Regions from separate parts of the Janthinobacterium leeuwenhoeki genome, predicted to be linked through region 4. Evidence: predicted binding sites of a transcription regulator. Region 4 holds the regulator's gene; each other region holds the start of a gene.

Region 1 (2,198 bases), on a different contig from region 4:
GAGTTTGATGATTTGCTCGTTAGGCATAAGCCCTCTCGATCATAAGTTCGCTGAGATTCTCAGTTTTGTTGATGTTGCGATGAACTTGTCTCAGGCCTGCGGTGTCAGTCCAAGACAGCGCGCCGTGAGTCAGATCCTCAAGCGCAAGAAGACGTTCTGCGATTGAATCCTCGTCGAGTTTGAATACGCGCCCGGGCGACCCTTCGCCGAATGCTATGGCTTCAAAAGCGAGCGAGCTTAGTCCCGGCGCCGCCGAGTCCCAAAAATCCAAAAGCGCGTAGGCGAACATTCCGTCATGCAGTGTGGCCTTTGGCCCTCGGCGGAACGCAAAGTAACCTTTCCGCTCTTCGAAGATCAGTCCCAACTCACCAAGCATAGGCTCGGCGTAATCTTCAGGCGAGCCGCCGACGGAGCGTGGAGCATAGCCGCGAAGGCACGTTTCGATATCGCGCGCTAGGGTCGCCGGGGAGAGCTTACGATTGGGGTCTAAGCTTCGGGCATACTCGGCCAATGGAGCTTCGAGGTCCTCGCGAGCGAATGTCGGAGTGGTCACATGATTGAAAAGCCACTTCCAAGTGGTTGCTCGATTTCCCTTTCCTGCCAGCCACCAATGCGCATACCAAGCTGTGGTGGGATTCTCCGAGTAAGGGTCTAGGCCGCCGTCTTTCAAGATGGCGCTAGCCGCGTCGGTGACTTTATAGGCGCCGCTCGGGGCGCCTTCTTCCGTCATCACATTGCAGGCCAATGCCCAATGCCTAATTGAGGCGACCATGTTTTTGCCAACGCCGAAGTCGGCGATCGCGTTGTCGTCAGTGAACGTTGATTTTAGAATGATGCCCTGCGATTTCGCTTGGTCGAAGGCTTTTTTGAGCCACATTTGACGAAGCGGAAACGTCTCGTGTCCGGAGAAGTGCGCCTGAACGCCTTTGGGTGCTGTGTTTTTCTTCATGCGCGCAATTATAACTGGAGACCTTCACCAGTGGATCGCTTTCCCTTCTGAGTGCGATATAAACTGGAGACTACCGCCAGCGGCGATGTGACCGTCTCTTGTCGTCTGTGCAGACGTCTGCACAGATTTCCACTATTCGTCGCCTACTCGCGGTATATTTATCAAAAACAACTTATGATGAAATAACAACGCGAGTTGCGTTGATGGGACTGTGGAAATATACAGTGTTTCCAGCTTTTTTGCGACCCGTTCTATGTCTTTGGCGTATTTTTCAGGCAATTTTGCAATGAAAATACTTTAATGCTGTTCGTTTAGACATTTGTTATGGCGAGATGTGAATAATGTCGCGATTTGTGCGGATCAGTCTTCACTCAATGTATTGGGCGAACTCGTGAGGTAGCATAGGGGTGGGGCGGCATGAGTGAAATAAAATCAAAGCTAAAAAAGGACACGGTTTTGCGGTTGCTCGTTAAGCATGGAGCGGACTTCGAAGTTGAGAAGCCAGCTGTATTCGCAAATCAATATGCCTTTAGTCCGAAGCCAAGGACCCACATGTCATCGGGCTCTTCGTTACGGAAGCAGATGAATAGTGGTGATTTCAAAGTGAGCGAGCCTTGCGCCGGCCGGGCCATGGGCGATGGTAGGTGCCGCTGGAGCATCGTTCTTAAGGTTCGTTCATTGGCGAGGACGTTGGCACTCGCTCCCAGAACTGACCTTTTTTATGAGCTGACAGGTCCAACGCCGGAGGCGCTTCAAGAGCTGTTGTCCGACGAGCAGGTGAAAATAGTCGCAGAGGCGAGAAAGCTACCGCCAAAGAAAGCGATTAAGGACCGCACGGATATGCTTTGATGTGTGACTTATGGGGCTCAGCGGGTGGCGGCCGGCGTTTTTGTATGGTGATAGTCATTAGATTCTTTTGTGGTGTTGACTTTGGTCGTTGGTTTTGATTTCTTTGAATTAAAGGAGCCACCAATATGTCAGACATCGATCAACAGCTTTTTGTAGCAGCCCAACGTGGAGCCGTCGACGATGTGGTCGCGTTGCTAAAAGAAGGCGCGAATGCGAAGGCCGTTAATTTTATGAGTGTGACGGCGTTGATGGCTGCGACGTTGAAGGGCCATCTGGACTGTGTGGTGGCGCTTTTGTCGAGTAGCGATGTCAACGCGGTAGATGAAGAAGGCTGCAGCGCGTTGATCTACGCCTGCCAGCACGGACGTCTTAATTGTGCAAAGGCGCTGCTTTCAGCAGG
Region 2 (2,198 bases), on a different contig from region 4:
TGTACAGGGTGGAGCGCACCAGATCGACCCAGAAATTGCCGATCGATTTACCCGAGCGCGAGGCGAAGCCGCGCACCAGCGCGAAGATCACGGCGATGCCGGTGGCCGCCGAGAAGAAGTTCTGGCAGGCCATGCCCAGCATCTGGGTCAGGTAGCTCATGGTCTGTTCGCCGCCGTAGCCCTGCCAGTTGGTATTGGCGACGAAGCTGACGGTGGTATTGAACGAGGAATCGGGGCTGACGGCGCCCAGGCCCTGCGGATTGAGGGGCAAGAAGCCCTGCAGGCGCTGCAGGCCATAGACGAAGACGGCGCCCACTGTGTTAAACACGATCAGGGCGATGGCATAGCTTTTCCAGCCCATGGCCTTGTCGGCAGGAAGGCCGGACCAGCGGTACAGCAGATTTTCCAGCTTTTGCAGCCAGCCCAGGCCACGCACGGGGCCATCGCCGGCCACCTTGGCCATGTACAGGCCCAGCGGATAGCCGGCGGCCAGCAGCACGACCAGGAAGGCCACCAGTAACAGTATCGATTGTGTCGTCATCACAGTTCCTCCGCCTTCAGCAGCGCCACCAGCAAATACACGAGCAGGCCGGCCGAAACCACGGCGCCCAGCACATAAAACGCGTTCATTTGACGCTCCCTAGTTTGTCGCATGCGGCGGCAAAGCCGGCCGCCACGACGAAAAACACGGCAATCAAGCCGAGATACACGAAATCCATTCCCACCCTCATTCAGGTTTGTTTTGATAGTGAGCAGATTAGCCAAAAGGGTCTAAAAAATTCGTAAAGACTGGGGAGGCAGCTGTAAACAAGATGTAAAAACGGCGGCTTTACCGCATAAAATCCATCACAATTGGCGCAAAACCACGCGCGCGGCGCACTGTTGTTGCCCTGGAGTAGCGCTATTGCTGGCGGGACAAGATAGAATGCGCGAGCGTCCGCACAAGGACGCCAAGCCTGCCGCACTGCCCTCCCCCAGTGACGCTGGACGGGATATACTGTATATTCATACAGCTATCGCCGCCGCTGTCATTGCGCCCCGCAGTGCCCTGGCCTGGCGTTCCAACCACTGTCTTTACTTAGCTTGAACACGTATGGCCACTAAAAAACCAGCATCCGACTACAGCGAATCATCCATCCGTGTCCTGAAAGGACTGGAACCCGTCAAGCAGCGCCCGGGGATGTACACCCGCACTGAAAATCCGCTGCACATCATTCAGGAAGTGATCGACAATGCCTCCGACGAGGCGCTGGGCGGTCATTGCACGCATATCGCCGTCACGCAAAACACGGATGGCAGCATTACCGTCGAAGACAATGGCCGCGGCATTCCCGTCGGCCTGCATCCGGAAGAAGGCGTGCCGACGGTGGAAATCGTGTTTACACGGCTGCACGCGGGCGGCAAGTTCGACAAGGGTTCGGGCGGCGCCTACGCGTTCTCGGGCGGCTTGCACGGCGTCGGCGTGTCCGTCACCAATGCGCTGTCGACGCGCCTGGAAATCACCGTCTGGCGCAAGGAAAGCGACGGCAACGGCCTGCATCACATGGTGTTTGCAAATGGCGACGTGATCGAGCCCTTGAATTCCCGTCCCGCCCCGCGCGACGGCAAGAAGTCGGGTACGCGCGTCACGGCCTGGCCCGATGCAAAATATTTTGATTCGCCCAATATCTCGCAAACCGAGCTGCAACGCCTGCTGCGCTCGAAAGCCGTACTGCTGCCGGGCGTGACCGTCACTCTGACCAACGCGAAAACGGGCGACACGCAAACCTGGCAGTACGCGGAAGGCTTGCGCGGCTACCTGACCGAAACGCTGGCGCAGGTATCGAATGGCGAAACCCTGATTCCCCTGTTCGAAGGCGCGCAATACGCGGGCCCGGACTCGGAAGGCTTTGCCGAAGGCGAAGGCGCGGCCTGGGTGGTGGCGTGGACGGAAGAAGGCGCCATCGTGCGCGAATCGTACGTCAACCTGATTCCCACCTCGAATGGCGGCACGCACGAATCGGGCTTGCGCGACGGCCTGTTCGGCGCCGTGAAAAACTTCGTCGAAATGCACTCGCTGCTGCCGAAAGGCGTGAAGCTGCTGCCGGAAGACGTGTTTGCGCGCGCTTCCTTCGTGCTGTCGGCGAAAGTGCTGGACCCGCAATTCCAGGGCCAGATCAAGGAACGCCTGAATTCGCGCGACGCCGTGCGCCTCGTTT
Region 3 (2,198 bases), on a different contig from region 4:
GAGGTGAGGGTGCCGCCGATGGAAACGTTGACGAACAGCACGCCCAGCGCGCCGTATTTCAGCCATTCGGGTATGCCCGGACGAAAGATTTGCGGCGCCAGCATCAGCGCGGCCAGGGTCATGGCGGCCGGTTCCGTGATCATCGAACCCGTCAGGGGGACGAGCGCCAGTCCCAGCCAGACGAGGGCCAGTTCCGTGCGCAGCGGCATCACGCGCGCCACGCCTTTGAGCAGGCGCTGCACGGCGTCGAGCACGGGGCGCGAGGCGGCAACCACCATGACGACAAAGACGAACAGCGGTTCCGTGTACTGGCGCGATTCGGCATACTCGATGGCCGCATCGCCGCCCGAGACAAAGGCCATGATGATGATCAAAATGAAGGCCCAGAAGCCGAACACGACTTCCACTTCGCCCAGCAAATGCAGCAAGCCTGCATGGCGGGGGTGGCGCTGCGACAATGTTTCAAACGATTTGGCGGCGAAGGTGTGGATGAGCGCAAGGCCGAAGACGATGGCGCTGATGAGTTGGATGGTAGTCAAATGCGTTTCCTTATGGACGGAGGAAGCCGCCCGGTGCATTGCCGAGCGGTAAGGAGAGTGCTTATGGTACAGCAATCGATGCCAAAAACGGGGTTTTTCGGACATGGCGGAGCGGCCTCCGGGGAGGTGCTGCGCAGATAATATGCAGATAGGCCTTGCCAAAAGCGGGCGCGAATAGTACTGTATATGCATACAGTATTTATCTATCTAGCCAATGATGCAACATTCCGAATTGATGGCCTCGCCGGAAGCCTTGCACCCGTCCTTGTGGCGCGCATCGCAGCTGGGCCAGGGCGCCACACGCTGCCTGGACACGGGCTTTGCCGCCCTGTCCGCGCAGTTGCCTGGCGGCGGCTGGCCCAGCGGCAGCCTCATCGATCTGCTGGTGCAGCAGCCGGGCAGCGGCGAATTGCGCCTGTTGGCGCCTGCGCTGGCGCAACTGCCGGGCTTGCCCATCGTGCTGCTGCAACCACCCCATCCGCCACAGGCGCTGGCCCTGGCCGCGCAGGGACTGGCGCCGTCGCAATTGCTGTGGCTAAAGAGCGCCGGCAGCAAGGATGCCTTGTGGGCGGCGGAAAACATCTTGCGTAGTGGCAGTTGCGGCGCCTTGCTGTTCTGGCAGGCGCACGTGCGTGCCGACAGCCTGCGCCGGCTGCACCTGGCCGCGCAAAGCGGCAACACCCTGTTCTGCATGCTGCGCCCGCTGCACGGCGCGCAGGATGCGTCGCCGGCACCGCTGCGCCTGTCCGTGCGCCCGGCCGCCGGCGGCATCGAGATCGGCTTCATCAAGCGCCGGGGACCGCAGCGCGACGCGCCCCTGTTCCTGCCCCTGCAACCTCCTTCACTATTGCTACGCCATGCGACTCTGGATCGGCCTGTGCCTGCCCCGGCTCCCGCTCGAAGTGTTTTGCCCGCGCTGGTCGGCTGATCACCTGGGCGTGGTGCTGCAGCAGGAGCAAGTGATGGCCCTGTCGCCGCTGGCGCGGGCGGCCGGCATCCGGCCAGGCATGCGCCGCGCCGGCGCGCTGATGCTGGCGCCGCAGGCGCGCTTGCACGAGCGCTCGCCTGAACTGGAAGCGCAAGCCCTGCAAGCGGTGGCGCTGGCGCTGCTGCAATACTCTCCGCTGGTGGCGCAGGGCGAGGAAGCGACCCTGCTGGTCGATGCGGGCGCCAGCCTGCGCCTGTTTGGCGGCGTGCGCGCCCTGTGTCGGCAGATCGCGGCCAGCTTGCGCGCGCTGGGCTACACGGCCCAGCTGTCGTGCGCCCCCACGGCGCGCGGCGCCTGGTTGCTGGCGCGCGCCCCTACGCGCCGGGGCCGCGTGCTGCGCATGGAGAGTCTGGTGCGCCGCCTCGACCGCCTGCCGTGCGCCTTGCTGCCGCCCGCGCGCCCCTACCTGGACTGGTTTGAGGGCATCGGCTGCCGTACCCTGGGGCAGTTGCGCCAGTTGCCACGGCCCGGCTTGCAGCGCCGCTGCGGCGCAGCCTTGCTGGACATGCTCGACGATGCGCATGGCCACAGCACGGAACTGTACCTGTGGCTCGAAGCGCCGCCCACGTTCCGCGCCAGCCTGGAATTGTTCGACCGCGTGGAGCACGCCGACGCGCTGCTGTTCGGCGCGCGCCGCCTGTTGCAGCAAATGACGGGCTGGCTGTGCGCGC
Region 4 (2,198 bases):
TAAAATGCGCTAGTCAAAGTGACTGCACTAAAATCAATGATGTGAAACACCAAACTCTTGCTGTTGCGGCTCTTCCTGGCCAGGAAACCCGTGAACTGATATACCCCGCCCAAGCTTGCCTGACTGAAACGGCCTGAGATTTCGCCAGCGGCTAGCGCGGCAACATCAAACTCGGTCAAACGGGCAATCCCTGCTTCCATCTGCTGCGAACTGTGTTGCAATACTGCATTCACAATCGGTAGCCCTGCCGGGGTATAGCGCAATATTTCGCGCTCGGCAATGATGGCGGTGACTTGTAGCTGGTTCAGCGCACGATCCTGGTCAAGAATTAAGCTGCTGCTGCGGCTGGAGCGGCTGCTGGTGCTTCGGTGCGGTGGCTTTTGGCCGCGTCTTCGCGTTGTACCGATTTCATCATCGGCGAAGGAGCTGTTTCAGCTTTCTTCATTTTAACGGTCAGGTGACGCAACACGGCATCATTGAATTTGAATGCTGTTTCCAACTCGACCAGGGTCTCGTTGTCGCATTCGATGTTCAGGCAGATGTAGTGTGCTTTAGGCAGCTTTTGGATCGAGTAAGCCATTTGACGGCGGCCCCAATCTTCCACGCGGTGAACCGAACCGCCGCGGGTGGTTACGCTGGCTTTGTAGCGTTCGATCATCGCGGGCACTTGCTCGCTTTGGTCCGGATGGACGATAAAGACTATTTCATAATGACGCATGCAAACTCCTTCAGGTCGGATTGATAATCGCCCACCCCGGCGTCAAGACGGGTGTGGGAAGGTCAGCCGAAGATTATAACCGCCTTTTGCAAACGTTTCAATCATTCCTTCCACCAGCGCCCGAAAAGCCTGCACTCGCCCCTGCTTTGCGCCCATGGACAAGTATTTCTTGCGAAATTCGCCTGAAACACGGAAATCCCCTTGCATAGTGGGCGATACTGTACAAAAATACAGACTGTTCATATAGACAGCATTTTAGTATGCACCCACCGCTCATGATCAAGCTGACAGCACGACAAGAACAAATCCTGAACCTGATCAAGGACGCGATTGAAAATACGGGTTTTCCTCCCACCCGTGCCGAAATCGCCAATGAACTGGGTTTCAAATCGGCCAATGCGGCCGAAGAGCATTTGCAGGCCCTGGCCCGCAAGGGCGCGATCGAGATTTCGCCCGGCACGTCGCGCGGCATCCGCCTGATCGGTGCGGCGGCGAGTGCGGCCGCCGATGCGCTTGCATCGAAAGTACCGGCGGCGCTGCTGCTGTCGCTGCCCCTGATCGGCCGCGTGGCGGCTGGTTCGCCCATCCTGGCGCAGGAAAACCTGGAAGCGAGCTACAACGTCGACCCCGCCCTGTTCTCAGCCAAGCCCGACTTCCTGCTCAAGGTACGCGGCTGGTCCATGCGCGACGCCGGCATCATGGATGGCGATTTATTGGCCGTCAAAAAGGTCGACAGCGCCAAGAATGGCCAAATCGTCGTGGCCCGCATCGGCGACGAAGTCACCGTCAAGCGCTACAAGAAAACGGGCTCCGTCATCGAACTGTTGCCGGAAAACCCAGACTTCAAGGTCATCACCGTGTCGCCGGAAGATGAGTTCGCCCTGGAAGGACTCGCCGTCGGACTGATGCGCAGCTGGCATTAAATTACATGCCGGGATCAGCGCCCGCCGGGTCTGACCCCAGTTTTTAGTTTGCCTCAAAACTGGCACACGGCCTAGTCACCAACACCGCTCTCAGCCCTCCAGCGCACCACGGAAGTCTTCCAGCAGATCGGCCTCATCCTCGATCCCGACGGATACGCGGATCAGCGATTCGGCGATGCCCATGCTGGCGCGGCGCTCGGCTCCCATCTCATAGAAGATCGTGTGGGCGACGGGAATGACCAGGGTGCGCGTGTCACCCAGGTTGCTAGCCGGAATCGCCAGATTCAGGCGATTCAGGAAATCGAAGCAATCGATGCCATCTTTTAATTCAAAGCTGAACAGCGAACCATAGCTGCGGAACAAGTCCGTCGCCAGCGCGTGCTGCGGGTGCGAGGACAAGCCTGGGTAATGCACTGCCGCCACTCTCGGGTCCGCTTGCAACATGGTGGCCAGCGCCAGGGCGTTCGAGCAGGTACGGTCCATGCGCAAGGCCATGGTTTCGGCGCCGACGGCGATATGGTGCGCCGCTTCCGGACCCAGGGATGCGCCGAAGTCGC

Evidence for each region. The regulator LexA, encoded in region 4, represses DNA repair genes until DNA is damaged. The targets are predictions, from matches to a motif close to ACTGTATNNNNATACAGT.
Region 1: ACQ4WS_RS24390 (DUF4007 family protein) is a predicted target of LexA. The motif match lies at 1,158-1,175, and genes of this name have one in related genera.
Region 2: ACQ4WS_RS24875 (DNA topoisomerase IV subunit B) is a predicted target of LexA. The motif match lies at 997-1,014, and genes of this name have one in related genera.
Region 3: imuA (translesion DNA synthesis-associated protein ImuA) is a predicted target of LexA. The motif match lies at 719-736, and genes of this name have one in related genera.

Annotation. Positions count from the first base shown of each region.
Region 1 covers NZ_JBNYXT010000053.1:22,175-24,372, forward strand. Annotated here, with positions in the region: gene ACQ4WS_RS24385 (ATP-binding protein) at 1-27, opposite strand, end outside; gene ACQ4WS_RS24390 (DUF4007 family protein) at 20-949, opposite strand; gene ACQ4WS_RS24395 (hypothetical protein) at 1,367-1,798, shown strand; gene ACQ4WS_RS24400 (ankyrin repeat domain-containing protein) at 1,924-2,198, shown strand, end outside.
Region 2 covers NZ_JBNYXT010000058.1:8,503-10,700, forward strand. Annotated here, with positions in the region: gene kdpA (potassium-transporting ATPase subunit KdpA) at 1-541, opposite strand, end outside; gene kdpF (K(+)-transporting ATPase subunit F) at 541-630, opposite strand; gene ACQ4WS_RS24875 (DNA topoisomerase IV subunit B) at 1,094-2,198, shown strand, end outside.
Region 3 covers NZ_JBNYXT010000029.1:6,767-8,964, forward strand. Annotated here, with positions in the region: gene ACQ4WS_RS19480 (putative Na+/H+ antiporter) at 1-539, opposite strand, end outside; gene imuA (translesion DNA synthesis-associated protein ImuA) at 757-1,467, shown strand; gene ACQ4WS_RS19490 (Y-family DNA polymerase) at 1,397-2,198, shown strand, end outside.
Region 4 covers NZ_JBNYXT010000026.1:4,249-6,446, forward strand. Annotated here, with positions in the region: gene priB (primosomal replication protein N) at 1-308, opposite strand, end outside; gene rpsF (30S ribosomal protein S6) at 329-718, opposite strand; gene ACQ4WS_RS18465 (hypothetical protein) at 761-961, opposite strand; gene lexA (transcriptional repressor LexA) at 994-1,641, shown strand; gene ACQ4WS_RS18475 (cystathionine gamma-synthase family protein) at 1,732-2,198, opposite strand, start outside.